DNA from 4 places in the Stappia sp. P2PMeth1 genome. Region 2 is predicted to be linked to each of the others. Evidence: predicted binding sites of a transcription regulator. Region 2 holds the regulator's gene; each other region holds the start of a gene.
What was found. Region 2 encodes PhoB, which activates phosphate uptake and scavenging genes when phosphate is short. Its sites were predicted from a motif close to TGTCATNNANCTGTCAT; they were not measured.

Region 1: a site for PhoB is predicted at 2,075-2,091, ahead of phnD (phosphate/phosphite/phosphonate ABC transporter substrate-binding protein). Genes of this name have one in related genera too.
Region 3: a site for PhoB is predicted at 3,763-3,779, ahead of phnC (phosphonate ABC transporter ATP-binding protein). Genes of this name have one in related genera too.
Region 4: a site for PhoB is predicted at 4,732-4,748, ahead of P2PM1_RS14365 (pyruvate kinase). Genes of this name have one in related genera too.

The regions. Positions count from the first base shown of each region.
Region 1 is NZ_FYAW01000019.1:445,720-452,811, forward strand. Features, by position in the region: gene phnE (phosphonate ABC transporter, permease protein PhnE) at 1-113, opposite strand, end outside; gene phnC (phosphonate ABC transporter ATP-binding protein) at 117-935, opposite strand; gene phnD (phosphate/phosphite/phosphonate ABC transporter substrate-binding protein) at 1,035-1,979, opposite strand; gene P2PM1_RS13065 (GntR family transcriptional regulator) at 3,299-3,994, shown strand; gene P2PM1_RS13070 (phytanoyl-CoA dioxygenase family protein) at 4,023-4,823, shown strand; gene P2PM1_RS13075 (SDR family NAD(P)-dependent oxidoreductase) at 4,960-5,772, shown strand; gene P2PM1_RS13080 (linear amide C-N hydrolase) at 5,899-6,993, shown strand; gene P2PM1_RS13085 (zinc metalloprotease HtpX) at 7,018-7,092, opposite strand, start outside.
Region 2 is NZ_FYAW01000010.1:69,802-76,893, reverse strand. Features, by position in the region: gene pstB (phosphate ABC transporter ATP-binding protein PstB) at 56-832, shown strand; gene phoU (phosphate signaling complex protein PhoU) at 924-1,634, shown strand; gene phoB (phosphate regulon transcriptional regulator PhoB) at 1,768-2,466, shown strand; gene P2PM1_RS05515 (GcrA family cell cycle regulator) at 2,624-3,166, opposite strand; gene P2PM1_RS05510 (aspartate aminotransferase family protein) at 3,655-4,854, shown strand; gene argF (ornithine carbamoyltransferase) at 4,854-5,786, shown strand; gene P2PM1_RS05500 (Hsp33 family molecular chaperone) at 5,794-6,783, shown strand; gene P2PM1_RS05495 (hypothetical protein) at 6,793-7,092, opposite strand, start outside.
Region 3 is NZ_FYAW01000009.1:454,004-461,095, reverse strand. Features, by position in the region: gene phnE (phosphonate ABC transporter, permease protein PhnE) at 1-925, opposite strand, end outside; gene phnE (phosphonate ABC transporter, permease protein PhnE) at 927-1,784, opposite strand; gene phnD (phosphonate ABC transporter substrate-binding protein) at 1,865-2,770, opposite strand; gene phnC (phosphonate ABC transporter ATP-binding protein) at 2,845-3,696, opposite strand; gene P2PM1_RS05145 (DapH/DapD/GlmU-related protein) at 3,819-4,439, opposite strand; gene phnL (phosphonate C-P lyase system protein PhnL) at 4,450-5,148, opposite strand; gene phnK (phosphonate C-P lyase system protein PhnK) at 5,184-5,960, opposite strand; gene P2PM1_RS05130 (alpha-D-ribose 1-methylphosphonate 5-phosphate C-P-lyase PhnJ) at 5,966-6,895, opposite strand; gene P2PM1_RS05125 (carbon-phosphorus lyase complex subunit PhnI) at 6,892-7,092, opposite strand, start outside.
Region 4 is NZ_FYAW01000021.1:118,875-125,966, forward strand. Features, by position in the region: gene P2PM1_RS14345 (acetate/propionate family kinase) at 1-23, opposite strand, end outside; gene P2PM1_RS14350 (bifunctional enoyl-CoA hydratase/phosphate acetyltransferase) at 20-1,384, opposite strand; gene P2PM1_RS14355 (DUF3141 domain-containing protein) at 1,392-3,902, opposite strand; gene fabI (enoyl-ACP reductase FabI) at 3,913-4,677, opposite strand; gene P2PM1_RS14365 (pyruvate kinase) at 4,856-6,334, shown strand; partial or broken gene P2PM1_RS14370 (transposase) at 6,543-6,740, opposite strand; gene P2PM1_RS14375 (hypothetical protein) at 6,802-7,092, opposite strand, start outside.

The sequences.
Region 1 (7,092 bases), on a different contig from region 2:
AGCACCAGATAGACGAGGATGGCGGCGTAGAGCCCGTAGCGCCAGCGCGGATCGGGGATCATCGTCGCCGGGCGGCGCCAGCGGCGGGGGTAGGCCTTGGCGGTGGCGGTCATGGCTCAGACCATCCCGGCCATGCGCTCGGCCGCGTCGCGCTCGGCATGGTGGTCCTCCTCCGCCGCGCGGCGCATGGCGGTCCAGTCCTCCTCGCCATAGATGCGGGTCAGCACGCTTTCGTCGAGCAATTCGGGGGCGCCGTCGAACACGACCTCGCCGGCCCGCAGGCCGATGATGCGCTGGGTGAACTGCTGGGCCAGCACCACGTCATGGATGTTGATGATCGCCGGCAGGTCCTGCTCGGCGCAGATCTCGACGATCAGCCGCATGATCTGGCGCGAGGTCTTGGGGTCGAGCGAGGCGGTCGGCTCGTCGATCAGCAGCAGTTCGGGATCCTGGGCGAGCGCGCGGGCGATGCCGACCCGCTGGCGCTGGCCGCCGGACAGGGCATCGGCGCGCTTGTCGGCATGGTCGATCAGGCCGACCCGGTCGAGCAGGCGGAAGGCGTTCTCCACGTCCTCGCCGGGAAAGCGGCGCAGGAAGGAGCGCCAGAAGCCGACATAGCCGAGGCGGCCGGACAAGACGTTCTCCATCACCGTCAGCCGCTCCACCAGGGCGTATTCCTGGAAGATCATGCCGATCCGCCGCCGCGCCCGTCGCAGGTCGCCGGCCGGCAGCGCGGTGATGTCGAGGTCCCCCAGCAGCACCCGGCCCTCGGTCGGCTCGACCAAGCGGTTGATGCAGCGGATGAGGGTCGACTTGCCGGCGCCGGACGGGCCGATCAGGCCGAGCACCTGCCCCTTCGGCACGGTGAAGCTGACCGACCTCAGCGCCTTGTCACCGGTCTTGTAGGTCTTGGTAAGCGCGTCGACTGTCAGCATGCGGGGATCCGGGGAGAGGGCCAGGTCTGTCGGGCCGGGAGGCCGGTCATGTCGGGGCCGGGCGCGGAGACAGGTCCCCGCGCCCGGCCGGCCAGAGACTTACTGGCAGGTGTAGGACACGCCGCTCGCCTCGTCGATCTGACGGATGACGGCCCAGGTGTCCTTGAAGGTGATCGGGATGAACTGCGCCTCGCCCGACTTGGAGAATTCCTTCTCCAGCGACGAGCCCTCCCACTTGAAGCTGAAGAAGCCTTCCTTGATCTTCTCCTGCAGCTCCGGCGTCAGGTTGTGGGCGATGCCGTAGCCGGTGGTCGGGAAGGTCTGCGACTTGTAGATGGTCACGATCTGCTCGGGCTTGACCACCTCGCGCTCGATCATCCGGGTCATCACCGAGTTGGCGATGGCGGCCGCCGGGTAGTCCTTGTTGGCGACGCCGAGGATCGAGTTGTCATGCTTGCCGGAGAAGGCCGGCTGGTAGTCGGTGCCGGCGACGAGGCCATATTCCGCCTGCAGCAGGGCGGACGGCGCCTTGAAGCCGGAATTCGAGGTCTCGGAGGTGAAGGCCAGCGTCTTGCCCTTGATGTCCTCGACCTTTTCGATGCCCGAGCCCGGATAGGTGATGATTTCCATCTCATAGCCGAAGGAGCCGTCGGCCTTGGCCATCATGGTGAAGGGGCGGAAGCCGGCGCAGGCGACGGCGAGCGGGTTGGAGCCGGTGTTGAAGCCGGCGATATGCAAGCGGCCGGCGCGCATCGCCTCGATCTGGGCGGCGTTCGACTGCACTGGGAAGAACTGCACCTTCTTGCCGGTGACGGTCTCCATATGAGCCAGGAAATCGGCCCAGGCCTCGGCATAGACGGCCGGGTCCTCGACCGGGGTATAGGCGAAGATCAGCGTCGAGGGGTCGACCTGCTGGGCGGGATCGGAAGGAATGTCGGCGATCATGTCGCCGTCGGCATCGGTGTAGCGGCTGTCGAGCTTGAACTCGGCCTGTGCCGGAGTGGCGGCCATCAGGCCGGCAAGCAGGGCGGCAACGCTCGCCATGCCGGCGAGCTTCGTCAGGTGCATGGTCATCTACGTTCCTCCACTGGGGCGCGGTCTGCATCCATTAGGGACCGGATGTCTGTTATGCGTCCTGTGTGAAGGCTGGATGACAACGCAACCCCCGTCAAGTCTGTAAGCCGGCGAAGCTTTCCTCAGGTTGCACCGCCCGGCACCGCGAAACACCCGCCTCGCCTGCGCTCGCCGCCCCCTGCACGCCGCACCCGTCATCCCCGCGTCTTAGCGGGTTGCGCGCCCACGCCGAACCGGGACGACATCCTGCGGGCGGGGCGGATGACGTGCTTTCCTCGCCGCGTTGCGAAAGACGGACGGGAGGGAGGCAGCACCTCGCATCCTCTCGGGCATCAACCCCGGTCGCACGCAAGCACGCGCCGGTCATCCCACCCACCGATGTCACCCCGGCCGCAGGCGAAGCCGCAGAGCCGGGGGCTATTCGTTCCCAGAGCGGCGGCGAGGGCGCGAGACCCCTCCCCGCGTCATCCCGCACGCAGCGAAGCGGAGATGCGGGATCGGGGAGCCACGGCGCTCACGGGGGCTTTCGGGAGCACGTCCGACAGGCCTCGGCTCGCCGGTTCCGGGTCGCGGCTTCGCCTTGCCCGGAATGACGCTGGGAAAGGTGGGCGGCCGGGGCGCGGCCGGAGGAGACCCGAGGACGCGGCCCGAGAAAGCACCGCGAGGGCGCGGCCTGCACGAATTTTTGGAATTCCGAATTCCGATCCGGTTGACAGGCCACCGCCGATGCGGCAGGGTGAGGTCAACGGAATTTGGAATTCCGAATTCCTTTAGTGGGTGCCCGTCGCTTCCCTTCGGCCCCGCCGCTCCGTGCGACCCGGCAGCGTCACTGGCCTCTCGCCAGTCTCTCGCCAGTCTTTCGCCGGTCTTTACGCCGGAGCGTCGACCCATTTCGCCGGCCCTGCCGGCAACCGGGCTCCGTTGGCCCCATCGCCAGACCGCCGGCCGGTCCGGCTCCGCTCCAGCCGGCCCCGAACCGGCGAGGCGGATCCCGGACGCCGCGGAGACAGCGGAGGACACGGCCTCTCGCCGTGTCAGGGACAGGTCCGTCCCCAAGGGCCGCGCCGCCGGGTGCCCGATGCGGGCCTCCCGAACTCTACCCGCGGTGCGTCCGGCGGCGCGGCAGTCCCTGTAACCGTTGCCGGGCAACCATTGCCCGGCGGGCGTTCGGCGTGGGATGAGACGACGGCTGCGATCTGGCGACCGCACCAGCACAGAGGCACCAAGGGGGGCACCAGGGGGCGCCAAGGGGAGACGCCAAAGGGGAGCGCCAAGGGGGGACGCAAGGCATGTCCATGGAACTCATCGACCAGAGCCCGATCCTGGTGGACCGCGTCTACGACCGGCTGCGACAGGCCATCGCGCTGGCGGACCTTGCCCCCGGCGAGCGCATCCGCCAGGCGGAGCTCGCCGAACGGCTCGGCGTGTCGCGCCAGCCGGTCAGCCACGCGCTGCAATTGCTCAAGCGCGACGGGCTGGTCGAGGAGACCGGCCGCAAGGGGCTGAAGGTCACCGAGATCGACCCGGTGCATCTGCGCCAGATCTACCAGGTGCGCGCGGCGCTGGACGGGCTCGCCGCCGGGCTCGCCGCCGCCCGCGTCGCCGAGGGCACCGTCCCTGAGGCGGAGCTGCGCCGGCTCGCCGCAATCCTGAAGCAGGCCGAGCGCTTCGACGGCGACACCCCGGTCGCCGAGCGGATTTCGCTCGACGTCGCCTTTCACAACCAGGTCATCGTCCTGTCCGGCAACCGCCGGATCGCCGAGACGCTCGAGCCGCAGTTCTCGCATATGACGCGGTCGATGCGGCTGGTGCTCGACATCGGCGGCTTCCGCGAGACGGCGTGGGAGCAGCATCGGGAGATCGCCCGCCTGATCGAGGCCGGCGACAAGGCCGCGGAAGAGGCCGCAAGAGCCCACGCGGAAAATGCCGGACGGGAGACGGAGGCCCGTCTCACCGCCGGGCGAACGCTGAGGAACACGGCCTGAGCGCCGTGGCGAAGAGGAGGAACGCCACATGAAACTGACACAGGAGCAACTCGACGAGTTCAACCGGGAGGGATACCTGTTCCTGCCCGAGGCCTTCTCTCGCGAAGAGGTCGAGGTTCTGCGCGAGGCCGCCAATGGCATCTTCGACGAGGACCGCAAGGAGATCTGGCGCGAGAAGGACGGTACGCCGCGCACGGCCTTCGCCTGCCACACCTACAACGAGGCCTTCCGCCTGCTCGGCCGCCATCCGCGGCTGATCGAGCCGGTGCGCCAGATCTTCGGCGAAGAGCTGTACATGCACCAGTTCAAGGTGAATGCGAAGGCCGCCTTCACCGGCGACGTCTGGCAGTGGCACCAGGACTTCCCGACCTGGCACAAGGACGACGGGATGCCCGAGCCGCGGGCGATGAACATCTCCGTGTTCCTCGACGACGTGCTGCCGATCAACGGTCCCTTGATGCTGATCGCCGGCTCGCACACCCACGGCCAGCTCAAGTCGGAATACGACACCACGACCACCAGCTACGGCCTGTGGACGCTCGACAACGACACGGTCACCGAGCTTGCCGCCAAGGGCGGCATCGTCGCCCCGACCGGCAAGGCCGGCGGGTTGCTGATCCACCACGGCAATCTGGTGCATGGCTCGTCGGGCAACATCACGCCCTATCCGCGCAAGATCGTCTACCTGACGCTGTCCACCGTCTCCAACGCGATCCGCAAGCCGACCCGGCCGGACTATATCGCCCATCGCGATTTCACGCCGATCGAGCCGGTGGAGGACGATGCCCTCGCCCGCTACGCCCAGTCCTTGCGCCAGGCGGCGGAATAGCCTCTCCTTCGCGAGCGGCCGGAGCGGCGGCGATCCTCCGCTCCGGCTTTCCTTGCGATCCGGGACGGGCCCCGCCCGCCCCGGACTTTTCGCGTCAAGGCACGTATTGCAAGGCAGCACAACGGACGGTTTCCACATGACAGATAGTTCGGCTGGCCGCCTGGCCGGCAAGGTCGCCCTCGTCGTCGGCGCCGGGTCGTCCGGAGAGGGCTGGGGCAACGGCAAGGCGGCGGCGGTGCTTTTCGCGCGCAGCGGCGCGCGCATCCTTGCCGTCGACCGCAATGAGCGCGCGGCGGCGGAGACGCGCGACATCATCCGCTCCGAAGGCGGCACCTGCGAGACGGCGCAGGCCGACGTCTCGGCCTCCGCCGAGGTCGCGGCGATGGTCGAGGCCTGCCTGTCCCATTTCGGCCGCATCGACATCCTGCACAACAATGTCGGCATCTCGGAAACCGGCGGGCCGGTGGAGGCCTCCGAGGAGAGCTGGAACCGGGTGATCGCCGTCAACCAGACCAGCGTCTTCCTCACCTGCAAGCATGTGCTGCCGGTGATGGAGCGCCAGCGAAGCGGTGCCATCGTCAATGTCGCCTCGATCGCCGCCTCCCGCTATATCGGCTTTCCCTATGCCGCCTATTCGGCCTCCAAGGCGGCGATCGTCGGGCTCACCCGCAACATCGCCCTGCAATATGCCCCGCTCGGCATCCGCGCCAATTGCGTGTCGCCGGGGCTGATGAACACGCCGATGATCCGCAAGCCGCTCGCCGCCGCCTATGGCGGGGAGGAGGCGATGATCGCCCGGCGCGACGCGCAATGCCCGATGGGGCACATGGGCGATGCCTGGGACACCGCCCATGCGGCGCTGTTCCTCGCCTCGGACGAGGCCCGCTACATCACGGCGCAGGAGCTGGTGGTGGACGGCGGGCTGACCGCGACCTGCGTCGCGCCATAGGCGCTCGCCCGTGCAGCCGCAGGTTTTACCGGCTTGCCGGGCATCGCCGCCGCCCTCTACCATGGCGGCGGCCGTCCGTTTCGGGGCGGCGCAGTCGCCCCCACAAGGCTCGCCGAAAGGTCCCCCATGCCCCGCACGCCGTTTTCCGCCCGCGCCCGCCACCTCGGCACGCGCATCAGCGCGCGTATCGCGCTCGCCGCGCTCATCGCCACCGGCGGCGTTGCCCTTGCCGAGGCCTGCACGCGCCTCGTCTATCACGGCGCCGGCGACACGGTGATCACCGCCCGGTCGATGGACTGGAGGACCGAGATCGCCACCAACCTGTGGGTGATGCCGCGCGGCATGGAGCGCAGCGGCGAGGCCGGGCCGAACTCGCTGAAATGGACCTCGAAATACGGCAGCGTCATCGCCTCGGGCTATGACATATCGACCACGGACGGGGTCAACGAGGAGGGCCTTGCCGTCAACCTCCTTTGGCTGGCCGAGTCCGAATATCCCGAGATGAACGGTGACCGTCCGGGCCTGACCATCGCCGCCTGGGGCCAGTATGTGCTCGACAATTTCGCCAGCGTCGCCGAGGCGGTCGCGGTGCTGGAGACGGAGCCCTTCACCATCGTCACCGACAGCGTGCCCGGCGAGGACCGGCTTGCGACGCTGCACCTGTCCATGTCGGATGCCAGCGGCGACAGCGCCATCGTCGAATATATCGAGGGCCGGCAGGTCATCCATCACGGCCGCCGCTACACGGTGATGACCAATTCGCCGACCTTCGACGAGCAGTTGGCGCTCGCCGAATACTGGCGCGGCATCGGCGGCACCGTGTTCCTGCCCGGCACCAACCGCGCCGCCGACCGCTTCGCGCGGGCGAGCTTCTATGTCGAGGCGATCCCGCGGCCCGAGGATCCCAACCGGGCGGTCGCCAGCGTCTTCAGCGTCATCCGCAACGTCTCGGTGCCCTTCGGCATCACCACGCCGGACCAGCCGAACATCTCCTCCACCCGCTGGCGCACGGTCGTCGACCACCAGCGGCTGCTGTATTTCTTCGAATCCGCCCTCACCCCGAACACGTTCTGGGTCGACCTGAAGCAGATCGACTTTTCGCAAGGCGCGCCGGTGCGCAGGCTCGACCTCGGCCCCGACCAGCAGCACATCCATTCGGGCGATGCCACGGCGGACTTTGTCGAGGCCGAGCCGTTCCGCTTCCTCGGCCTGCCGGAATAGGCGCGGCTGGCCCGATCCGACGCGTCAGTACCAGGTGCCGAACCGGCTCAGCCGGCGGCGCGGCGCGCCGGTGTCGGGCACCGGCGAGCGGCCCGCCAC
Region 2 (7,092 bases):
CATGTCCATGGAAACGATGGAAGCCCCGGTGACGGGGTCCGCGGCAGCGGCGCGCATGACCACGCCGGAAGGTGTCGCAGTGAAGATGCGCGGCAAGGACGTGCGGGTGTTCTACGGCGAGAAGCAGGCGCTTTTCGATGTCAATCTCGACATCCGCGAGCGGCATGTGACGGCGCTGATCGGGCCGTCCGGCTGCGGCAAGTCGACCTTCCTGCGCTGCCTCAACCGGATGAACGACACGATCGACATCTGCCGCGTCGAGGGTCTGATCTCGCTCGACCAGCGGGACATCTACGATCCGTCGATCGACGTGGTCGAACTGCGCGCCCGGGTCGGGATGGTGTTCCAGAAGCCGAACCCTTTCCCGAAGTCGATCTACGAGAACATCGCCTACGGGCCGCGCATCCACGGCTTGACCCGCAACAAGGCGGAGCTTGACGAGGTGGTGGCCGTGTCCTTGCAGAAGGCCGGCCTGTGGAACGAGGTGAAGGACCGTCTCGACGAACCGGGCACCGGCCTGTCCGGCGGCCAGCAGCAGCGCCTGTGCATCGCCCGCGCCATCGCGGTCAGCCCCGAGGTCATCCTGATGGACGAGCCCTGTTCGGCGCTCGATCCCATCGCCACCGCCAAGGTGGAGGAACTGATCGACGAGTTGCGCGAGAACTACACGATCGTCATCGTCACCCACTCCATGCAGCAGGCCGCCCGCGTGTCGCAGCGCACGGCCTTCTTCCACCTCGGCAATCTCGTCGAGGAAGGGGCGACGAACGACATCTTCACCAGCCCCCGGGACAAGCGCACCCAGGACTACATCACCGGCCGCTTCGGCTAATCTGGATCTGGTCGAGAACGGGCGGGAGGCTGCGTCCTATGCGGCGCACCCCGCCGGGTGGGGCGACCGCCGCCCCGGATGGAGACGAGACATGAGCGAACATACCGTATCCTCCTTCGACGAGGAACTGAAGGAGATCGCCGGCCGCGTGTCGGAGATGGGCGGCCTTGCCGAGGTCATGCTGAGCGATGCCGTGTCGGCGCTGGTGCGCATGGACAAGGACCTCGCCCGCCGGGTCATCGGCCAGGACAAGCGGGTCGACGTCCTGCAGTTCGAGATCGAGGAGCAGGCGATCCTGATCATCGCCCGCCGCCAGCCGGTCGCCAGCGACCTGCGCGACGTCATCTCGGCGATGCGCATCTCCAACGACCTGGAGCGCGTCGGCGATCTTGCCAAGAACATCGCCAAGCGTGTCATCGCCATCGAGGGGACCTTCGATTCCAAGAAGTTCGCCCTCGGCGTCGAGCACATGACCGAACTGGCCCAGGCGCAGTTGAAGGACGTGCTGGACGCCTATGCCAGCCGCGACAGCGAGGCGGCGGCCGCGGTGCGCGACCGTGACGACGAGGTCGACGCGCTCTACACCTCGATCTTCCGCGAACTCCTCACCTATATGATGGAGGATCCGCGCCAGATTTCGGTCTGCGCCCATCTGCTGTTCTGCGCCAAGAACATCGAGCGGATCGGCGATCACGCCACCAACATCGCCGAGAACGTCATCTACATGTCGACTGGCGTTCTGCCGACCGACGAGCGCCAGAAGGTCGACGAGACCGGCGTCGAAACCGACATCGTGCCCTGACGCGGCTGCGATCGAGACTTGCGCGGGCGATCGGATCGCCCGCTGCTGCTGACAACGAAAGCCGGCAAGGCGGTGCGAGTGAAAAGCCGCACCAAGGCCTTCCGGCCGGGTCGATAGGACAAGGGTAAACATCATGCCGAAGGTCCTGATAGTGGAGGACGAAGAGCCTCTCATCATGATGCTGCGCTACAATCTCGAGGCCGAGGGCTACACGGTCGAGACCTGCATGCGCGGCGACGAGGCCGACCTGCTGCTGCGCGAAAGCCAGCCGGACCTGCTGCTTCTCGACTGGATGTTGCCGGGCCTGTCCGGCATCGAACTGTGCCGCCGTCTGCGCTCGCGCGCCGAGACCGAGCGCCTGCCGGTGATCATGCTCACCGCCCGCGGCGAGGAGCAGGAGCGCATCCGGGGCCTTGCCACCGGCGCCGACGACTATGTGGTCAAGCCGTTCTCGATCCCCGAGCTGATGGCGCGGGTACGCGCCATGCTGCGCCGGGCAAAGCCCGAGGTCGTGTCCTCGCTGCTGCGCGCCGGTGATCTGGAACTCGACCGCGAGACCCACCGGGTGCGCCGCTCCGGCCGCGAGGTTCATCTCGGCCCGACCGAGTTCCGACTGCTTGAATTCCTGATGACCTCGCCCGGCCGCGTCTTCTCGCGCGAACAACTGCTCGACGGGGTCTGGGGCCACGATGTCTATGTCGACGAGCGGACGGTCGACGTCCATGTCGGCCGCCTGCGCAAGGCTATCAATCGCGGCAAGGTGCAGGACCCGATCCGCACCGTGCGTGGTGCCGGCTACGCCTTCAACGACCAGTTCGCCGTCGCCTCCTGAGGCGGGCCACCGATATGGAAGGAGCCGGAGTGCCTGGCACGGCGCTCCGGCGATCCCCGTCGCGGACGCTCCACCGATGCAGACGCGAAAAGGCCCGCCGCGGAAACCGCTGGCGGGCCTTTCTCGTCAGAGCCGCCCCCTGGAGGGGGACGCTGCCTCAGCCGTTGGCGACGTTGCGGTCGCGGCGGCGATCGCTCGCCGGCTGATAGGCGATGCGGCAGTGATAGGGGCAGTAGGGCACGCCCGGGTTCGACGGGTGGCCGCAGAAGTAGAAGTCTTCCTTGGTGGGGTCGCCGATCGGCCATTTGCAGGTCCGCTCGGTCAGCGTCAGGATCGTTGCCCGCTTGGCGATCGGCACCAGTTCGGCGACGGGCTTGGCTTCCGGCGCGGGGGCGGCCACCGGCGCGGCCTCGATCTTCAGCGCGGTGGCGCCGATGGTCTGCGGTGCGGACGGGGCGCCGCCGCCCTGCTGCTGCGCCGCCGACGCGGCCGCCTCCTCGGCGCCGCTCCGGGCCGGCTTGCTGCGTGCCTTCTGGGCGGCCGCCGGCGCCTTGGCACGGCCTGACAGGCCGAGGCGATGCACCTTGCCGATCACCGCATTGCGGGTGACGCCGCCGAGCTCCGCTGCGATCTGGCTGGCGCTCAGTCCATCGGTCCAGAGCTTCTTGAGAAGGTCGACGCGTTCGCTTGTCCAGGACATGCGCTCAACTCCGTGTTGGATCGGGCCCCGACATCTGGTTAATAAAAGGTTATCGGCACACCGTAAGGGGCGCCCCGCTCATCGCCGGATTTTGAGGCTATTGTGAGTCGGATACACGAGATGTCGTATTTCTTGACTGGGAAGCTACAATATGCCGGCTTTCCGGTTCAAGGTGAGGGGGCGATTCACCTGGGGATTGATCCGGTTTTCCCCAGAAAAGGCCGCTTTCGGCCGCGTTGCGGGTGCGCATGCCGCCCGCCAATTCCGTTGACTTTTCCGCGTCCGCGCGGTGTATAACGGGGCTTCCTCGCCGTGCCGCCTCTCGTGGGCGGCATAATTGCTTTCGGGAGCGCCGTCCGCATCCTTCGCAGCCCTTTGCGGCAGCGGGAGGGCAGCGGTTCGCAAGGCATCGCGCGGGGCTCGGGGCGGGTTCGCCCGCCAAGGCATCTCGCCGGTCGATGGGACCGGTCAATGGGAGCAGGAAGGACATGGAAGGCTCATCTCTCTATCAGACCTACAGCCGCGCGAACCTGGAGTTCGTGCGTGGCGAGGGTGTGTGGCTGGAGACTTCCGATGGCCGACGCTTTCTCGATTGCGCCGCCGGCATTGCCGTCAACTCGCTCGGCCATTCCCATTCCGGTCTCGTCAAGGCATTGAAGGACCAGGCCGACAAGCTCTGGCACGTGTCCAACGTCTATGCCATCGAGGGCCAGGAGACGTTCGCGCGCAAGCTGACGCAGGCGACCTTCGCCGACCGCGTGTTCTGCACCAATTCCGGCGCCGAGGCGCTGGAATGCGCGATCAAGACGGCGCGGCGCTACTTCTATGCGAAGGGCGAGCCGGAGCGGATCGACATCATCACCTTCGAGGGCGCCTTCCATGGCCGCACGCTGGCGACCATCGCCGCCGGCGGCCAGGAGAAGTATCTGGAAGGCTTCGGCCCCAAGGCGCCGGGCTTCATCCAGGTGCCGTTCGGCGACCATGAGGCGCTGCTCGCCGCCATCGGCGACACCACCGCCGGCCTGTTGATCGAACCGATCCAGGGCGAGGGCGGCGTACGTCCCGTGCCGACCGAGTACCTGCGCGAGATGCGCCGCCTGTGCGACGAGCACGGCATCCTGCTGATCCTCGACGAGGTGCAGACCGGCGTCGGGCGTACCGGCAAGCTCTTTGCCCATGAATGGGCCGGCATCACGCCGGACATCATGGCGGTTGCCAAGGGCATCGGCGGCGGGTTCCCGCTCGGCGCCTGCCTTGCGACCGAGGAAGCGGCCTCCGGCATGAAGCCGGGCACCCACGGCACCACCTATGGCGGCAATCCGCTGGCCATGGCCGTGGGCAATGCGGTGCTCGACGTGGTGCTGGCCGACGGCTTCCTTGAGAGCGTGCAGAAGAAGGGCCTGCTGCTGAAGCAGAAGCTGGCTGCCGTTGTCGACGGCCATCCGGCGATCTTCGAGGAGATCCGTGGCAAGGGCCTCATGCTCGGCCTCAAGTGCCGGGTCACCAATACCGAGTTGCTGTCGCATTTCCGCGAGGCCGGCGTTCTGGCCGTGGGCGCGGGCGACAATGTCCTGCGCATCATGCCGCCGCTGACCATCACCGAGGCGGAGATCGAGGAGGCGGTGGCCCGCATCGACCGGGCCGCCGGCGCCATGGAAGCCGGGCTCGAACGGGGAGCGGCAGAGTGATGACCATCCAGCCGCGCCACTTCCTCGACCTCACCGACGTCGACGCCAGCGAGCTGCGCTTCATCCTCGACGGCAGCCGCCGCATCAAGCAGGCGCGCGGTCCCGTGCGTGTGTCCGGCGGCGGGCCGCTCGCCGGCCGCGTGCTGGCCATGGTGTTCGAGCAGCCCTCGACCCGCACCCGCATCTCCTTCGATGTCGGCATGCGCGAGCTTGGCGGCGAGACGTTGATGCTCACCGGCGCAGAGATGCAGCTCGGCCGCGGCGAGACGATCGCCGACACCGCGCGCGTGCTGTCGCGCTATGTCGACGCCATCATGATCCGCATCCTTGACCATGATGCGCTGACGGAACTCGCCGAATACGCCACCGTCCCGGTGATCAACGGCCTGACCAAGCGCACCCATCCCTGCCAGATCATGGCGGACGTGCTGACCTTCGAGGAGAAGAAGGGCAAGATCGCCGGGCGCAGCGTCGCCTGGACCGGCGACAGCAACAACGTTCTGGCCTCCTGGGTGCATGCGGCGACGAAGCTCGACTTCGCCCTCAACATCGCCACCCCGTCGGAGCTGGCGCCGCCGGCCGACCTCATCGCCGCCGCCCGCAAGGCGGGAGCAGAGATCCGCATCACCGACGATCCGTTCGAGGCGGTGAAGGGTGTCGACTGCGTCGTCACCGACTGCTGGGTCTCCATGGGCGACGACGACGGCGATCGCCACAATCTGCTGCGCCCCTACCAGGTCAACGACCGTCTGATGGCGGAAGCCGACCGGGACGCCATTTTCATGCATTGCCTGCCTGCCCATCGCGGCGAGGAGGTGACGTCGCAGGTGATGGACGGCCCGCAGTCCGTCGTCTTCGACGAGGCGGAAAACCGGCTCCATGCACAAAAGGGCATCCTCGCCTGGTGTCTTGGGGCCCTGCAGAACGCATAGGACCGACATGAGCGTTCAGGACGAACTGGAACGGCTGGGCGTCACCCCGGCCGGGCGCGACGCCGTGCTTCCCTTCGCTGTGGAGCCGCTGGACGTGCGCGGCCGCGCCGTGATGCTCGGCCCGGTGCTGGACCGCATCCTGGAGCGCCATGCCTATCCGGCATCGGTCTCGCGCCTGCTCGGCGAGGCGGCGACGCTCGTCGCCCTGCTTGGCACCTCGCTGAAGTTCGACGGCCGCTTCACCCTGCAGACCACCACCGACGGCCCGGTTTCCATGCTGGTCGTCGATTTCCAGACGCCAGACGGCTTGCGCGCCTGCGCCCAGTTCGACGCGGAGGCAGTGGCGGCGGCGGAGGCGGCCGGGCGCACCGACACGCCCTCGCTGCTCGGCCATGGCCATCTCGCCATGACGGTCGATCAGGGCGCCGCGATGAATCGCTATCAGGGCATCGTCGCGCTGGACGGCATCACGCTGGAGGAGGTGGCGCATCGCTACTTCGCCCAGTCGGAGCAGATCCCGACCGTGGTGCGCCTTGCCGTCGGCGAGGTTCTCGACCGCCGGGCCGGCGACAAGCCCCGCCACTCCTGGCTGGCCGGCGGCGTGCTGGCCCAGTTCCTGCCCGAGGCGCCGGAGCGCATGCGCCAGGCCGACCTGCCGCCGGGCGATGCGCCGGAGGGCGCGATGGAACACGAGTTCGAGGAAGACGACGCCTGGCGCGAGGCCCGCGCCCTGGTCGAGACCCTGCGCGACGACGAACTCGGCGATCCGGATATGACCGCCGAGCGGCTGCTGTTCCGCCTGTTCCACGAGCGCGGTGTGCGCGTCTTCGCGCCGCAGCCGCTCGCCGACCGCTGCCGCTGCTCCGACGAACGCATCCGGGCCATGCTCAAGGGATTCACCCTGGAGGAGCGCGACGACATGACCGTCGGCGGTCGCATCGAGGTGACCTGCCGCTTCTGCAACACCCGCTACGACTACAGCCCCGGCGAGTTCTGAGCTCTCGCGTCAGTCGTCCTTGGGCACGGTCTGAGTGCCCGACGCCAGATCGGCAGTACCGGAGCCGACATCGGGCGTGCCCGACCCCACGTCCGGCGTGCCGGATCCGATATCGGGCGTGCCGGAACCGATGTCGGGTGTGCCGCTCGCCGGTGGCGGCGGGGGAGGAGGCGGCGGATCCGGGTAAAGGATGGGATCGGGACCGACCGGATTCATCCAGCCGAGCGCGACTTCCGGTACGGATGTATCAGTGATCACGGGCGGCGTGCTTGTGTCCGGGTTGTCGGGTTCGTTTTCGGGCTGGGACGT
Region 3 (7,092 bases), on a different contig from region 2:
TCAGAATGATCGTCCAGATCAGCCCGTCGACACCACGGACGAAGTCGAACACGCGGCGCAGCGCAAAACGCAAGGATCTCGCCGGCGTAAAATTCGATGCGGCCAGAAACGCGAGGGGCAACGCCACGACAGCGGCGCCCATGGTTCCCAGGAACGCCATCAACACCGTTTCGAACAGCGCCCAGGCCACATCGCCGTGCCGCCACATCTTGTTCGTCCAGAACTCCGACAGCATGTGGACGATGTTCGGCCTTGCCGGATCGACGCGATCTTCCGAGACAGCAAGGCTCGCCAGTTCGCCCACCGAGCGACCACTGAACGGACTGTCGAGCGTGAAGAAGAACAACTCCCAGCCCGGCTCATAGTGGAAGGTCTCGGTCCGAGTGCGGGTCATCGAAAAGCGCCCCTGCGGGGTCGTCACGGTGACACGCGCGGGCGAGGCGTTGATCCAATCCGGAACCTCGCCTTCCGGCAGATCGAGACGGATGCCCTGCCCGTCCGGCTCGACCTGGATCACGCCATAGCCGGGGATGGTGAAGCGCGCGCCGGTCCCCTCATAGACCACCTCGTGCTCCTTGCCGAGGTCGATCCGGGTAACGCCGTCCTGCATGCTCACCCACGCGGGCAGCCGGCCGGGCGGATAGGTGCCCTTGTTCTCGCCCTCGATCGCGACACTCACCTCGCCGCTGCGATTGTCTCGCGTGACATGCGTCTTGTAGCTCCAGAAGTCGGACAACAGGATCGCCGCATTGTCGGTCCTGGCGCTCGCCACCAGGCCCGGAATGTTGAAGGCGAAGAAGATATAGATCAGATAGACGAGGACCACCGCCGGGAAGGCGAAGGCAAGACGCTGCTTGCGGCCGAAGGCGGCAAGAACCGCCTCGCCCAGCGACCCCTCATGCGTGGTGGAGAGCATGGCGGCCATGTCAGTGTCCCTTCACCAGCTTGTGCCGAAAGTGGCTCGAAACCTGGTCGATGACGACGATTGTGGCGAAGAGCAGCAGGAAGATCGCCACGACCTGGTCGTAGCGACCCTGGCCCCACTGCATCGCGGTCTTGAGGTCGTAGCCGATGCCGCCGGAACCGACGAAGCCCAGGATTGCGGAGGCCCGCACGTTGATCTCGAAGCGCAGCAACGCATAGGAAAGCCAGTTCGGCGTAACCTGAGGCAGCACGCCGAGCCACATCGCCTGGCTCCAGCTCGCACCTGCCGAAGACAGGCCCTCGACCGGCTTGCGGTCGGCGTTCTCGCTCACTTCCGAGAAGAGCTTGCCGAGAGCGCCTGTGGTGTGGAAGGCGATGGCGATCATGGCCGGTACAGGCCCGCCGCCGAGCAGGAAGATCAGAATGAGCGCGATGACGATCTCCGGGATCGCCCGCATACCATCCATCATCCGGCGGAACAGCGGGATAAGCCGCGGGAAGCGGGCAAGGCCGCGCGTCGACAGAAGCGACAGCAGCGCCCCGCCGCAGGCACCGACGAGCGTTGCCACGCCGGCAATGTTGATCGTCTCGATCAGCGAGGGAAGAAACTTCCACATCAGACCCGGCAGGTTGGCCGCCTTGGCCACCGCCTCGCTCACGACTTCGGAGGGGAAATCGAAGAACTGGTGGATGCCCGCCCAGAAGCCGCCGGCATTGCGCGCGTCGGCCAGTTGGAAACCCGAGACCATCAGCAGGACGAAGACCAGCAGCAGGATGCCGCTGTACATCTGCCGCTGGCGGGCATGGGCGAGATAGTCGGCGCGGATATCGCCCGACCTTGCGAAAGCCGTGTCCGTCATGAGGTCCTGCTGCAGGTGGCTCTGGCGAAAACGCACGGGCGGGACACAGGCCCCGCCCGGCAATCACGAAGACAGATCGATCAGTTGCTCTGGGCCTTGCGGACCGCGATGATCGACTCGTAAGCCTCATGGGCGATCGGCTCGAAGCCGGCCGTCTCGCCGGCAGCCACGTTGTAGGCGCATTGCGCGTCCTTGCCGTGCAGGTCCTTCAGAAGCTGCGTGACCTTCTCCTTGACGTCGGCCGGAAGGGCACGACGCAGCACGATCGGGCCTTCCGGGATCGGCTTGGAGCGCCAGATCTCGACCAGGTCGTTCATGTCGACCAGGCCGGCATCGACCGCCTTGCGCAGGGCGCCGGAATTGTAGCCGTCTTCCCACTCGCCCTGGCCGTCGGCCCAGGTCACGCCACCGTCGACATCGCCGTTCTTGACCGCAACGATGGTTTGCTCATGGCCGCCCGTGAAGACGACCTCGGCGAAATAGGCACCGTTGTCCATGGACGCACCGGTGATCTGCGGGATCTCGATGGACGGGATCAGGTAGCCGGAGGTCGAGTTCGGATCGCCGAAGCCGAACTTCTTGCCCTTCATCTCCTCAAGCGAGGCAATGCCGCTGTCCTTGCGGGCAAAACCGATGGAATGGTAGGAGAAGGAGCCGTCGAGATTGGTCTTGACGAGCACGACGTCGACCGCTTCCGGGTTCGTCAGATAGGTCTTCGCATAGGCCGAGGCACCGAGCCAGGCCATGTCGATCGAGCCACCCAGCAGACCCTGGATCACGCCGTCATAGTCGGCGGGGGTGAAGATCTTGGTCTCGACGCCGAGCAGATCCTGGACATAAGCGCGCAGGCACTCGTTCGAGGCCAGACGGTCCTGGGCATTCTCGCCGCCGAGGACGCCGATGCGGAACTCGTTGATCTCCTGTGCCGTCGCACCGACGGACAGGGTCGCGACCGCGGTGGCGGCCAAGAGAAGCTTCTTGAGCATATGACGTCTCCTGAAAGAGTCGTTTGTCGTTGTTGCGTGTGACCGTGCGCGGACGCCGCGCCGGATCCTGCGGCTCATGCGGAGGCGTTGGCCGTCCGCAGCATGGCCGGGGATGGTGTACCCACCGCCGCTGTCGCAGGCCGGGCGGTGATGCTGGTCGAGGTGATGGCCTCGGAAACCTCGTTGCCGTCGCCGTCGGTGCCGTAGATTTCCCGCACCGCTTCAGCGGTCAGTTCGTCAGCGGTCCCGTCGAAAACCACGCGGCCTTGCGCCATGCCGATGATCCGTTCGCAATAGGTGCGCGCGGTGTCGAGCGTGTGCAGGTTGGTGATGACGGTGATTCCCTCGCGCTCGTTGATGTCCTTGAGCGCGTCCATGACGATCTTGGCGTTCAGGGGATCGAGCGAGGCGATCGGCTCGTCCGCCAGCAGCACCTTCGGCGACTGCATCAGCGCGCGGGCAATCGCCACGCGCTGCTGTTGGCCGCCCGACAGGGCCTCGGCGCGCTTCAACGCATGCTCGGCGACACCCAGCCGCTCCAGAATGTCGATGGCACGCAGGATGTCCGCCTTCGGAAACAGGTTGAAGACGGTGGCGAGCGTCGAGCGGGCATTCAGCGTCCCATGCAGCACGTTCGACACCACATCGAGCCGCGGCACCAGGTTGAACTGCTGGAACACCATCGCGCAATCCCGTCGCCAGGAGCGAAGCGCGGATCCCGAAAGGGCAGAGACCTCGGTGTCGCGGAATACGATCTTTCCGCCGTTCGGATCGACAAGCCGGTTGAGCATTCGCAGCAGAGTGGATTTTCCGGCTCCCGAGCGGCCAATGACGCCGACCATCTGCCCGTCCGGGATGTCGAGCGTCACGGCATCCACCGCGGTCAGCATTCCGAACTTTCGCGTCACACCGTCGAGCTTGAACATCTGCGCCTCAATCTTGATGATTGAAGCTTGCGTACTCCGCACAGATGACAAGGAATCTGCGATTTTATGACAATTCCCTGACGTTTACCGGATGCGGAACAGTAGTGCGACGGCTGAACACTTCAGAAAGCCCGCTCATAGCGCTCCAGAAACGCCGCCGCGTCGAGAGTGCGGAAATCCTCGAGCGTTTCGCGCAGCCGGTCATGGCTCCAATCCCACCAGGCAAGTGCCTGCATCCGCGTAACAATATCCGCCGGAAACCGTTCGCGGATCAGCCTTGCGGGAACCCCGCCGACGATGGTGTAGGGCGCGACGTCCCGCGACACGACCGCACCCGATCCGATGACAGCGCCGTCCCCCACCGAAACGCCGGGAAGGATGGTCGCGCCATGACCGATCCAGGTGTCGTGGCCGATCCGTACCCGCGCCGCGCGCCGCCGCTGGAAAAACTCCGCCTCCTGATCGGCATCGTCCCAGTAGTCGTTCGCCCGATAGGTGAAATGATGCAGCGTTGCCCGCTCCATCGGATGATGGGTGGCATTGATGCGGACGCAGGCGGCGATGTTCGCGAACTTGCCGATCTCCGCGTTCCAGATCATCGCGTCGCGCATCACATAGGAATAATCGTCCATCCGGGTTTCGCTGATGCTGACCCGCGCATCCACCTCCGTGTAGCGACCGAACGCGCAGTCGCTGACCTCGGCGGTCGGATGGATGAAGGGAGTTTCGGAAAGTCGTGCCATCGTCTCCCCCTTAGGCCGCGCGGGCCGGCGCGAAGCCGCGCACGTCGATGATCCGGTCCGCGACGGCCTCGCGCACTTCCTCGTCATGGAAGATGCCGATCTGGGCGACGCCCTGCGCCTTCTTCTCGGCGATCAGTTCGATGACGATCCGCCTGTTGGCGGCATCGAGCGAGGCCGTCGGCTCGTCCAGCAGCAGCACCGGATGATCGGTGATGAAGCCGCGGGCAATGTTCACGCGCTGCTGTTCGCCGCCCGAAAAGGTCGCCGGCGGCAGTTGCCAGAGCCGCTGCGGCAGGTTGAGCCGGTCCAGCATCTCACGCGCCCGTTCGCGGGCTGCCGCCGCATCGGCGCCGCGCAGGACCAGCGGTTCGGCAACCACATCGACGGCGGCGACGCGCGGAACTGTGCGCAGGAACTGGCTGACATAGCCGAGTGTCTCTCGGCGGATGGCCAGCACGAGACGCGGCGAGGCGGCGACAAGGTCGACCAGTTCCCCGCCGTGGCGGATCAGGATCTCGCCGCTGCTTGCGGCGTAGTTTCCATACAGCATCTTGAGGATGGAGCTCTTGCCCGCACCGGACGGACCGCCGAGTACCACGCATTCGCCGGCGCGAACCTCGAAGGCGGCGCCGTCCACCACGGGCAGTTCGAGGCCGCCCTGCAGATGCATGCAGAAGGTCTTGGAAAGCGCGCGCGCCCGGACGGCCATCGCGGCCTCCTTTCGGCTGACGGGATCGGTCATGGTCACACCTGCAGGATGGAAGAGACGAGAAGCTGGGTGTAGGGCGCCTGCGGATCGTCGAGCACACGGTCGGTGAGCCCTTCCTCGACCACCCGGCCGTCCTTCATCACGATCATGCGATGCGAGAGCAGTCGGGCCACCGCCAGGTCATGAGTCACGACAATGGCGGCAAGTCCGAGATCGTTGACCAGCCCGCGCAGCAGATCGAGCAGGCGCGCCTGCACCGAAACGTCGAGGCCGCCCGTCGGCTCGTCCATGAAGACGAGGCGCGGCCCGGTCACCAGATTGCGCGCGATCTGCAGGCGCTGGCGCATGCCGCCGGAAAAGGCCCGCGGCTGGTCGTCGATACGGTCCTCCGCAATCTCCACCCGCGACAGCCAATGGGTGGCAGTGTTGCGAATGCGGCCGTAATGGCGCTCGCCGACGGCCATCAGCCGCTCGCCGACATTGGCGCCGGCCGACACGGTCATGCGCAGCCCGTCGGCCGGGTTCTGGTGCACGAAACCCCAGTCGGTGCGCATCAGCAGGCGCCGTTCGGCCTCGCTCATGCGATAGAGATCGCGCATCGCGCCGTCGCGCATGCGGTAGCAGACACTCCCCGTGCTGGGCTCCAGGCGGGTCGAGATGCAGTTGAGCAATGTCGTCTTGCCCGAGCCGCTTTCGCCGACGATCGCCAGCACCTCGCCCGGATAGACCTCGAACGAGACATCCCGGCAGCCGACCCGCTCGCCGTAATAGCGCGACAGGCCCTCGACGCTCAGCAGCGGCATTTCCTGCAGCCTCATCATCGTCCTGCATCCTCCTGGACCTGGCCATGGCCCGCATAGGCCTCGTCGGGCGACAGACGACCGCGATGGCCGGCCGCGCGGCGGTCCTCGCAATGATCGGTGTCCGAGCAGACAAACATCCGCCCGCCGCGGTCGTCGAGGATCACCTCGTCGAGATAGACGCCCTCGGCACCGCACAGGGCACAGGGCTCGTCGAAGGTCTGGATCTCGAAGGGATGGTCCTCGAAATCGAGGCTGACGACCCTTGTATGCGGCGGGATGGCATAGATGCGCTTCTCCCGGCCGGCGCCGAAGAGTTGCAAGGCATCGCTCATGTCCATCTTCGGATTGTCGAATTTCGGCGTCGGCGAGGGATCCATCACATAGCGGCCGGCGACCAGCACCGGATAGGCATAGGTGGTGGCAATATGGCCGTGGCGGGCGATGTCCTCGTAGAGCTTGACGTGCATCAGCCCGTATTCCTCGAGCGCGTGCATCTTGCGGGTTTCCGTCTCGCGTGGCTCGAGAAAGCGCAGCGGCTCGGGGATCGGCACCTGGTAGACCAGCACCTGCCCTGCCTGGAGCTTTTCCTCCGGAATGCGGTGGCGCGTCTGGATGATCGTCGCCTCGCGGGTCTTCGTCGTCACCGCGACGCTGGCGACCTTCTGGAAGAAGGCGCGGATCGACACCGCGTTGGTGGTGTCGTCCGCCCCCTGGTCGATGACCTTCAGCACGTCCTGCGGCCCGATGATCGAGGCGGTGACCTGCACGCCGCCCGTGCCCCAGCCATAGGGCATCGGCATCTCACGGCTGGCGAAGGGAACCTGGTAGCCGGGAATGGCGATGGCTTTCAGGATCGCCCGGCGGATCATCCGCTTCGTCTGTTCGTCCAGATAAGCGAAATTGTAAGTGGCGAGGTCTTCGCCGAGTGCGGCTGCGGCGCTCATTCGGCGGCCTCCTGCGTGTCATGGTCGCGCGACTGCCGCACCTCGAACTCCGCCCGCATCCGGCGGACGAGATCGAGTTCGGCCTGGAAGTCGACGTAATGCGGCAGTTTCAGATGCTCGACGAAGCCCGTCGCCTGGACGTTGTCGGCATGGGAAATGACGAATTCCTCGTCCTGTGCCGGAGCGACCCGGTCCTC
Region 4 (7,092 bases), on a different contig from region 2:
AGCGTCAGCACCGCGCGGGTCATCTGGCGCCCGCGAAATGGCGGATCGCCGCCACGGCACAGGAGGCAAGGCGCGACATCGGGCTGTCGGAGCGGCTGTTCAGGATCACCGGCACCTTGGCGCCCAGCACCAGCCCCGCCCCCTCGGCATGGCTGATGAAGGCCAGTTGCTTGGCCAGCATGTTCCCCGCATCGAGCCCCGGAACGACAAGGATATTGGCCCGCCCCGCGACCGAGCCCTTCAGCCCCTTGGTCCGCGCGGCCCCCATGTCCACCGCATTGTCCATGGCCAGCGGCCCCTCGACCTGACCGCCCTTGATCTGGCCGCGGTCGGCCATTTTCGACAGCAGCGCCGCATCGATGGACGACTGGATGGCCGGGTTGACGGTTTCGACCGCCGACAGCACGCCGACGCGCGGCTCCATCCCCAGGGACAGCGCCAGGTCGATGGCGTTCTGGCAGATGTCCATCTTGGTGGCGAGATCCGGCGCGATGTTGATCGCCGCATCGGTGACGAACAGCGGTTCGGGATGGCCCGGCACGTCCATCACGAAGACATGGGTGAACCGGCGCCCGACCCGCAGGCCATGGGCCTTGTCGAGCATCGGCTTCAGAAGATCGTCGGTATGCAGATGCCCCTTCATGACGGCCGCCGCGCGGTGGTCATGGACCAGCCTGCAGGCCAGTTCGGCCGCGGCCGCATCGCCGGCCACGTCGATCACCTCGATCCCGCCGAGATCGGCCCCGATTTCGTCGGCCGCGCGCCGGATCGCCTCGGCCTCGCCGATCAGAATGGGCGAAATGACGCTCTCGCGGGCGGCGAGCAACGCCCCGCCCAGCGATTTCGCCTCGTTCGGGCAAACCACGGCGGTCGGCAGCGCGGGCAAGGGCCGCGCGCGCTCGAGCAGCGCCTCGAAATGGCGATGGCGCTGGACCACCAGCCCCGGCACCTCGACATCCTCGCGGTCGAACTTCTCGACCGGGGCGATGACCTCGGCCTCGCCGGTCAGGATCTGGCGGCCGTCGGCATGGGTGACCTCGGTCCTCAGCCGCACCATGCCCTCGGCCTTGGACACCACCTCGGCACGCACGATGACTTCCTCTCCGGCATGGGCGCGGGTGTGGAAGTCGAGGGTCTGGCGGCGATAGAGCGTCCCCGGCCCCGGCAGTTGCGTGCCGAGCACGGCGGAGATCAGCGACGCCATGAACATGCCCGGCGCAATGCGCTCGGCCGTGCCGTTGCCGTCCACATCGGTGTCCGTCAGATGCATCGGGTTGGAATTGCCCGAAGCGGCGGCGAAGACGAAAAGATCGTCGGCCGTGATCAGACGACGCAGCTCGGCGCGGTCGCCGGGCTGCATTTCGTCGAAGGTGCGATTTGTCATGCGCATCTCAGCCCTCGCCACCGGGAGTGGAGACGGGCTTGCCGCGTCGGGGTTTCGCCGTGCCGCCGGCCGCCGGCGGCACCGTCTCGAGCATCGCTGCCGGCTCCAGTGTCGGAGGGACCTCGGCGGGCGCCGACAGCGGATCCCGCGAGACGTTGCCGATCAGCGGATCCAGCCCCAGTATCTCGCGGAACCGCTGCAGCAGGACCACCGTGGTGGGCAACATTTCCTCGGTGTCGCCGGCAATGTACTGCACCGCCTGCATGGCCAGTTCGCGTTCGTTCCTGTCGCCCAGCAACAGCGGCAGGGTCTCGATCGCGCGCTCGGGCTCGAACGTGGCGATCAGTGTCTGCTGATGGATGATCATCGCGCGGCGTTCCGCGCCCAGACTGCGGAAAGGTTCATCCCTGGTCAGCACATGCGCCGAGCGCTCCAGCCGGTCGCGCCGGACCTGGCGGCGGTTCTCGGCCATGAGCACCAGCATGCGGATCACCGCTTCGCAGAAGCCGCCCAGTTCGACGGTCATCAGCGCAGTGGCAACCTCGGGCAAGCCGCGCAGCTCGTTCTGGTTCTTCAGGGTCCGGCGCGCCTCGTGGGTGCGGCCGAAGGCACGGCCCCAGGGGCTGCCCCAGATCGAATGGAAATACAATTCGTACCCCATGTCGCGGCTGTCGCGCAGGAAGTCGATCATGGTCTCCGTGCCCTGCACCCAGAAGGCTTCGGCGGCGAGGAAGGGGTTGCCGGCGGCGGCCTTGCGGCGCTCCGCCTTGACCTTCGCGGCAAGGCCTTCGACCGGTTGCATCGCCGGGTTGCTGCTGGAGGCGAGCGCGCGGGTCAGGCGCATCGGATGCAGCGCGCGGCTCATCTCGGCCCCGCTCTCGGTGACCAGCGAGCGCACCACGGGCCGGACGATCGCGTCGTAGAGCTGCGCCTGCACCTCGGCGGCACGGGCAACGGCGGCGAACGGACGCTGGTCGTCCAGCCCGTCGCCCAGCGCGCGGATGTCGTCGAGCGTGCGTTCCGCGAAGCCGACGGTGAAGTGGGTGTGCCCGTCCTTCTCGGTCACGTCCTCGATGGTCATCTCGTAGAGGCCGGGGGCCAGGGCCTCGATCGTCTTGAGCGTGGAGGCAACCTCCGTGTGCTCCTTCTTGGCGATCTGCGACGAGACGAAGATGCCCAGATGCCCGACCTGTTCGTGCACCATGTAGACGATGCGCTGGCCGCGGATGCGGATCTCGTTCACATCGGCATAGGTTTCGGCGACCCAGTTCAGCGCCTGTTGCGGCGGGGTGATGTTGTCGCCGTGGCTGGCGAAGACGATGATCGGCGCGCGGATCGCCTTCAGGTCGACCGGGCGTCCCGGCTCGATGCGGGCCTCGTTCTTGACCAGCCGGTTGCCGACGAACAGTTGCTCGACGATCCACTTGATCTCGGCTTCCGTCATCAGGAAGAAGCCGCCCCACCATTTCTCGAACTCGAGGAACGCCTCGTCGCCCTTGTCGATGTCGCGGAAGAGGTCGGTATACTTGCGGAACAGCGTGCGCGCCGGATTGAGAAGCTCGAAATTCTGCACCAGATGCGCGCCGTCGAAGATGCCGCCGCCGAGATCGGACAGGAACATCGGGATCCAGGTGCCGCCCAGCACACCGGCATTGTAGCGCATCGGGCTCTCGCCCACCTTGCCGGCCCAGGGCGCGACGGGGGCGCCGTTGATGACGATGGGGCCGGTCAGGTCCGGATTGGTGGCGGCCAGCAGCAGCGTCGCCCAGCCGCCCTGGCAATTGCCCGTCACCACGGGCATCGACGCCCTGGGATGGCGGCGCATCACCTCGCGCACGAAGGCGGCCTCCGAGCGGGTGACGTAGGACAGGAACTGCCCGGGCTCCGGCATCCGCCGGAAGGCGACGAAATAGACCGGATGCCCCTTCCGCAGGGCGACCCCGACCTGGCTGTCGGCCTTGAAGCCGCCGATCCCCGGCCCGTGGCCGGCCCGCGGGTCGATGATGATATAGGGGCGCCGGGCGTCGTCGATCGTGACGCCGTCGGGCGGCAGGATCTTCAGCAGCATGTAGTTCGACGGATAAGGCAGGTCCCGGCCATCCATGATCACGTCGTAATCGTAGATCAGCACGGGCGGGCAGCCGGCCTCTTCATGCGCCAGAAAGATATCGCCGCGCTTGCGCAGCGTGTCCATGGTCAGGATCGTCCGTTCCCAGGCATCGCGCAGGTATTCTGCATAATCCGTGTGCAGCCTGCCCTCGGCCTGCGCGGCCCGCAGCTTGTCCATCAGCGAGCGGGCGGTCTCGACCGCCGCTTCGGCCCGGCGCGAATGGCCATCGGCGATCCGCTCGGACTGGCGCGAGGCGGCCGTGGTCAGGACGGTCAAGATGGCCGAACCGGCATCGATCTCGCCGTCGGTGGCGGTCATGGTCTTCTGCATCGCGGAGAAGAGATCGCCCTTGGAGCGCAGAACCTGCGACTGGCGGAAGGGATCGAACAGATCGAAGACATTCGCCATGGGGGTCTCCTCAGGCCGTGATCGAGAAGCCGCCGTCGATGTCGTGGACACCGCCGGTCAGGTTGCGGGCCTCGGGCGAGGCAAGGAAGGCCGCAACGGCCCCCACATCCTCGATCGTCGCCAGGTGATGGATCGGCGCGCGCTCGGAGGCGGCCGCCAGAAGTTCGTCGAAATGGTCGATCCCGCTCGCCGCCCGGGTCTTCAGCGGCCCCGGCGACAGGGCATGCACCCGGATGCCCTTTTCGCCCAGCTCGGCGGCGGCATAGCGGACGGCGCTTTCCAGCGCGGCCTTCACCGGGCCCATCATGTTGTAGTGCCGCACCACGCGGGAGGAGCCGAAGAAGCTGACCGACAGGCAGCAGCCGCCCTCGGTCATCAGCGGTTCGGCCGAACGGATCATGCGCAGGAAGGAATGGACCGACACATCCATCGCCATGGCGAAGCCTTCGGCCGAACAATCCACCACCCGGCCGTGAAGATCCGCCTTGGGCGCGAAGGCGATGGAGTGGACCAGCGTGTCGAGCCGTCCCCAGCGATCCGCGATTGTCCCGAACACCGCTTCGAGCTGGCCGGGCCGGGCCACGTCGAGCGGCAGCATGATCTCGGCCCCGAGGTCCTCCGCGAGAGGGCGGACGAAGCGCTCTGCCTTGTCGTTCAGCCAGGTGACGGCGAGGTCCGCGCCCTGGGCCCTCAGCGCCTGCGCGCAGCCATAGGCTATCGACTGATCGTTGGCGATCCCGACAACCAGCGCCTTGCGGCCACTCAGAGAGAACATTCCCGCCTCCATCTTGCTGACGGTTACAAGTTGCGATGGACAGGAGTCAGATTCATGTCGGATTGGCGACAGATCTACGAAGGCCTGCACTCGCCAGCTCCCGCAAGCAAGGTTCATGCAACCGTCCTTCACACCACCGTCGCACTGCCGTGAGAGGGGAATCCGAAAGGAGTGTTCCGTGCTGCCCGAAGACCTGTCCGCCCTGTCCCGTGAACTGGATGCGCTTGCCGAGGCGATTGCCGAAGACGCGGCGGCGATCGCCGCGCCCTGGCAATCCTGGCTGGAGGGGTCGGACTTTGCCGACAGCGCGAGCAACCTGTCGCACTACCTGGCCCTGCGTCACCGCGACCTGCGCGACCTGCAACAGCGCCTGATGGCCGCCGGCCTGTCGTCGCTGGGCCGGTCGGAAAGCCGCGTGATGCCCACGATGGCCGCCATTCGCCGCGTTCTCGCGCTGGCCTGCGCCAGCGAACCGGCGGCCCTGCCGAACGGAGCCGGCGATTTCTTCGCCGGACAGGCGAGGATTGCCGCCCGCGCCAATGCGATCCTCGGCCCCTGCGGACCCGAAAGCCCGGTGCGCCTGATGGTCACGCTTCCCTCCAGCGCGGCCAAGGCTCCGGAGTTTGCCGCGCACCTGGCGGGTCTCGGCGTCGAGGCCGTGCGCATCAACTGCGCCCATGATGACGAGGCCGCGTGGGCGGCCATGATCGCGCATGTCCACGCCGCCGAGGCCGGAACCGGCAGGCGCATGCGTGTCGTGATGGACCTGCCCGGTCCCAAGATCAGGACCGGCACGCCGCGCAAGGCCAAGGCCACTCCGCGGCTGCATGTCGGCGACCATCTGGCGATCGCGCGCAAGAACCGGGTTTCCGACGTGCCCGCCTCTCTCTCCGCCATCGAATGCGAGCTCGACGCCGCCCTCGACGCGACGCGGGTCGGTCACCGCATCCATATCGACGACGGCAAGCTGTCGACGCGGGTGCTCACGGTCGAGGAGTGGGGCGTGCAGGTAGTCGTGGAGGCCGGACCGGGAGAGAAGGGCTACAAGCTGAAGCCCGAGAAGGGCATCAATGTTCCCGATGCCGAACTGGCCGTGCCGGCCCTGACCGACGACGACCGCGCCCTCCTGCCCTTCGTCGCCCGCCATGCCGACGCCATCGACTTTTCCTTCGTCCAGACGCCGCAGGACGTGGCCGACCTGCAGTCGGCCCTTGCGGATCTGCGTCCCGACGACTGGCACAAGCTCGGCCTGATCTTGAAGATCGAGACCCGGCTGGCCCTCAGGAACCTTCCCTCGCTCATGGTCGCCGCCGCCGCGCGGCAACCGGCGGCGGTGATGATCGCCCGCGGCGATCTCGCCGTGGAAGTCGGCTTCGCGCGGGTGGCGGAGATGCAGGAAGAGATCCTCTGGCTGTGCGAGGCGGCCCATCTGCCCGTCGTCTGGGCGACGCAGGTGATGGAGAGCTTTCTCAGGACCGGCGTTCCCTCGCGCGGGGAAATGACGGATGCCGCGATGGCGGTGCGGGCCGAATGCGTGATGTTGAACAAGGGCCCGTTCCTGCTGGACGGGATCCGCATGCTCGACAGCCTGCACCTGCGGATGGGCGAGCACATGGCGAAGAAGTCGCATTTGCTGCGGCCGCTGCGCTCCTGGTGACACCCGGCGACAGCCGGCCAGCGCCCCCCAGGGCAGGCGGCGACGGCGGGACTTTACGCGCCCACCGCAAGATAAACGTCGCAAAATACTCCGTCCTCAGACGTTTTCACGCAGCATACTGATGTAGCTGACCAGAGGCGGCGCACGGCGGGTCAGATATGCAGCGACATGACAGTCTCACGATCAAGTACAAGCACCATCATAGAAGATGCCGTTTCACGGCAAGCGCCCTGCCGAGGCGTAGCCGGCTCTGGGCATTCGGGAAGAGGGGCAGGACATAGGTTCGGCGCCGGATCTACTCGTTGAGGCGATCGAACCTGTTGGTCGACTTCAGGTGCTTGTGGTGCTGGCGCGGCAGCCGAAGGAAGGTGGGAGCCTGTTCGATGTTTTCCTCCGCCCAGGCGGTATCGCACCGCCCCGCGCCCTCCCCTGCGGGCATGCGCGATACGCTTGTCGTGACACTGCTATCAGGGGCAGTCGGCCCGCGGAGGGTTTGCAAAATCGACGAGCCAGGCAGACTGGAGATCGTTTTCCACCGATTCGGGAAACTGGCGGCGCAATTGCGTCACCGCCTCGATCGGTGTCAGACCCTCTTCGATCAAATGCATCGCGGCCACGAGGCCGCTGCGACCTGCGCCATGGTGGCAGCACATGCCGACGGACCCGCCAGAGGCGAAGATCGCGGCAAAGGCCGGTGACAGGCGGTGCCATGCGCGCAGGAAGGACGCGCCAGGGACCGAGTAATCCAGGATCGGCAA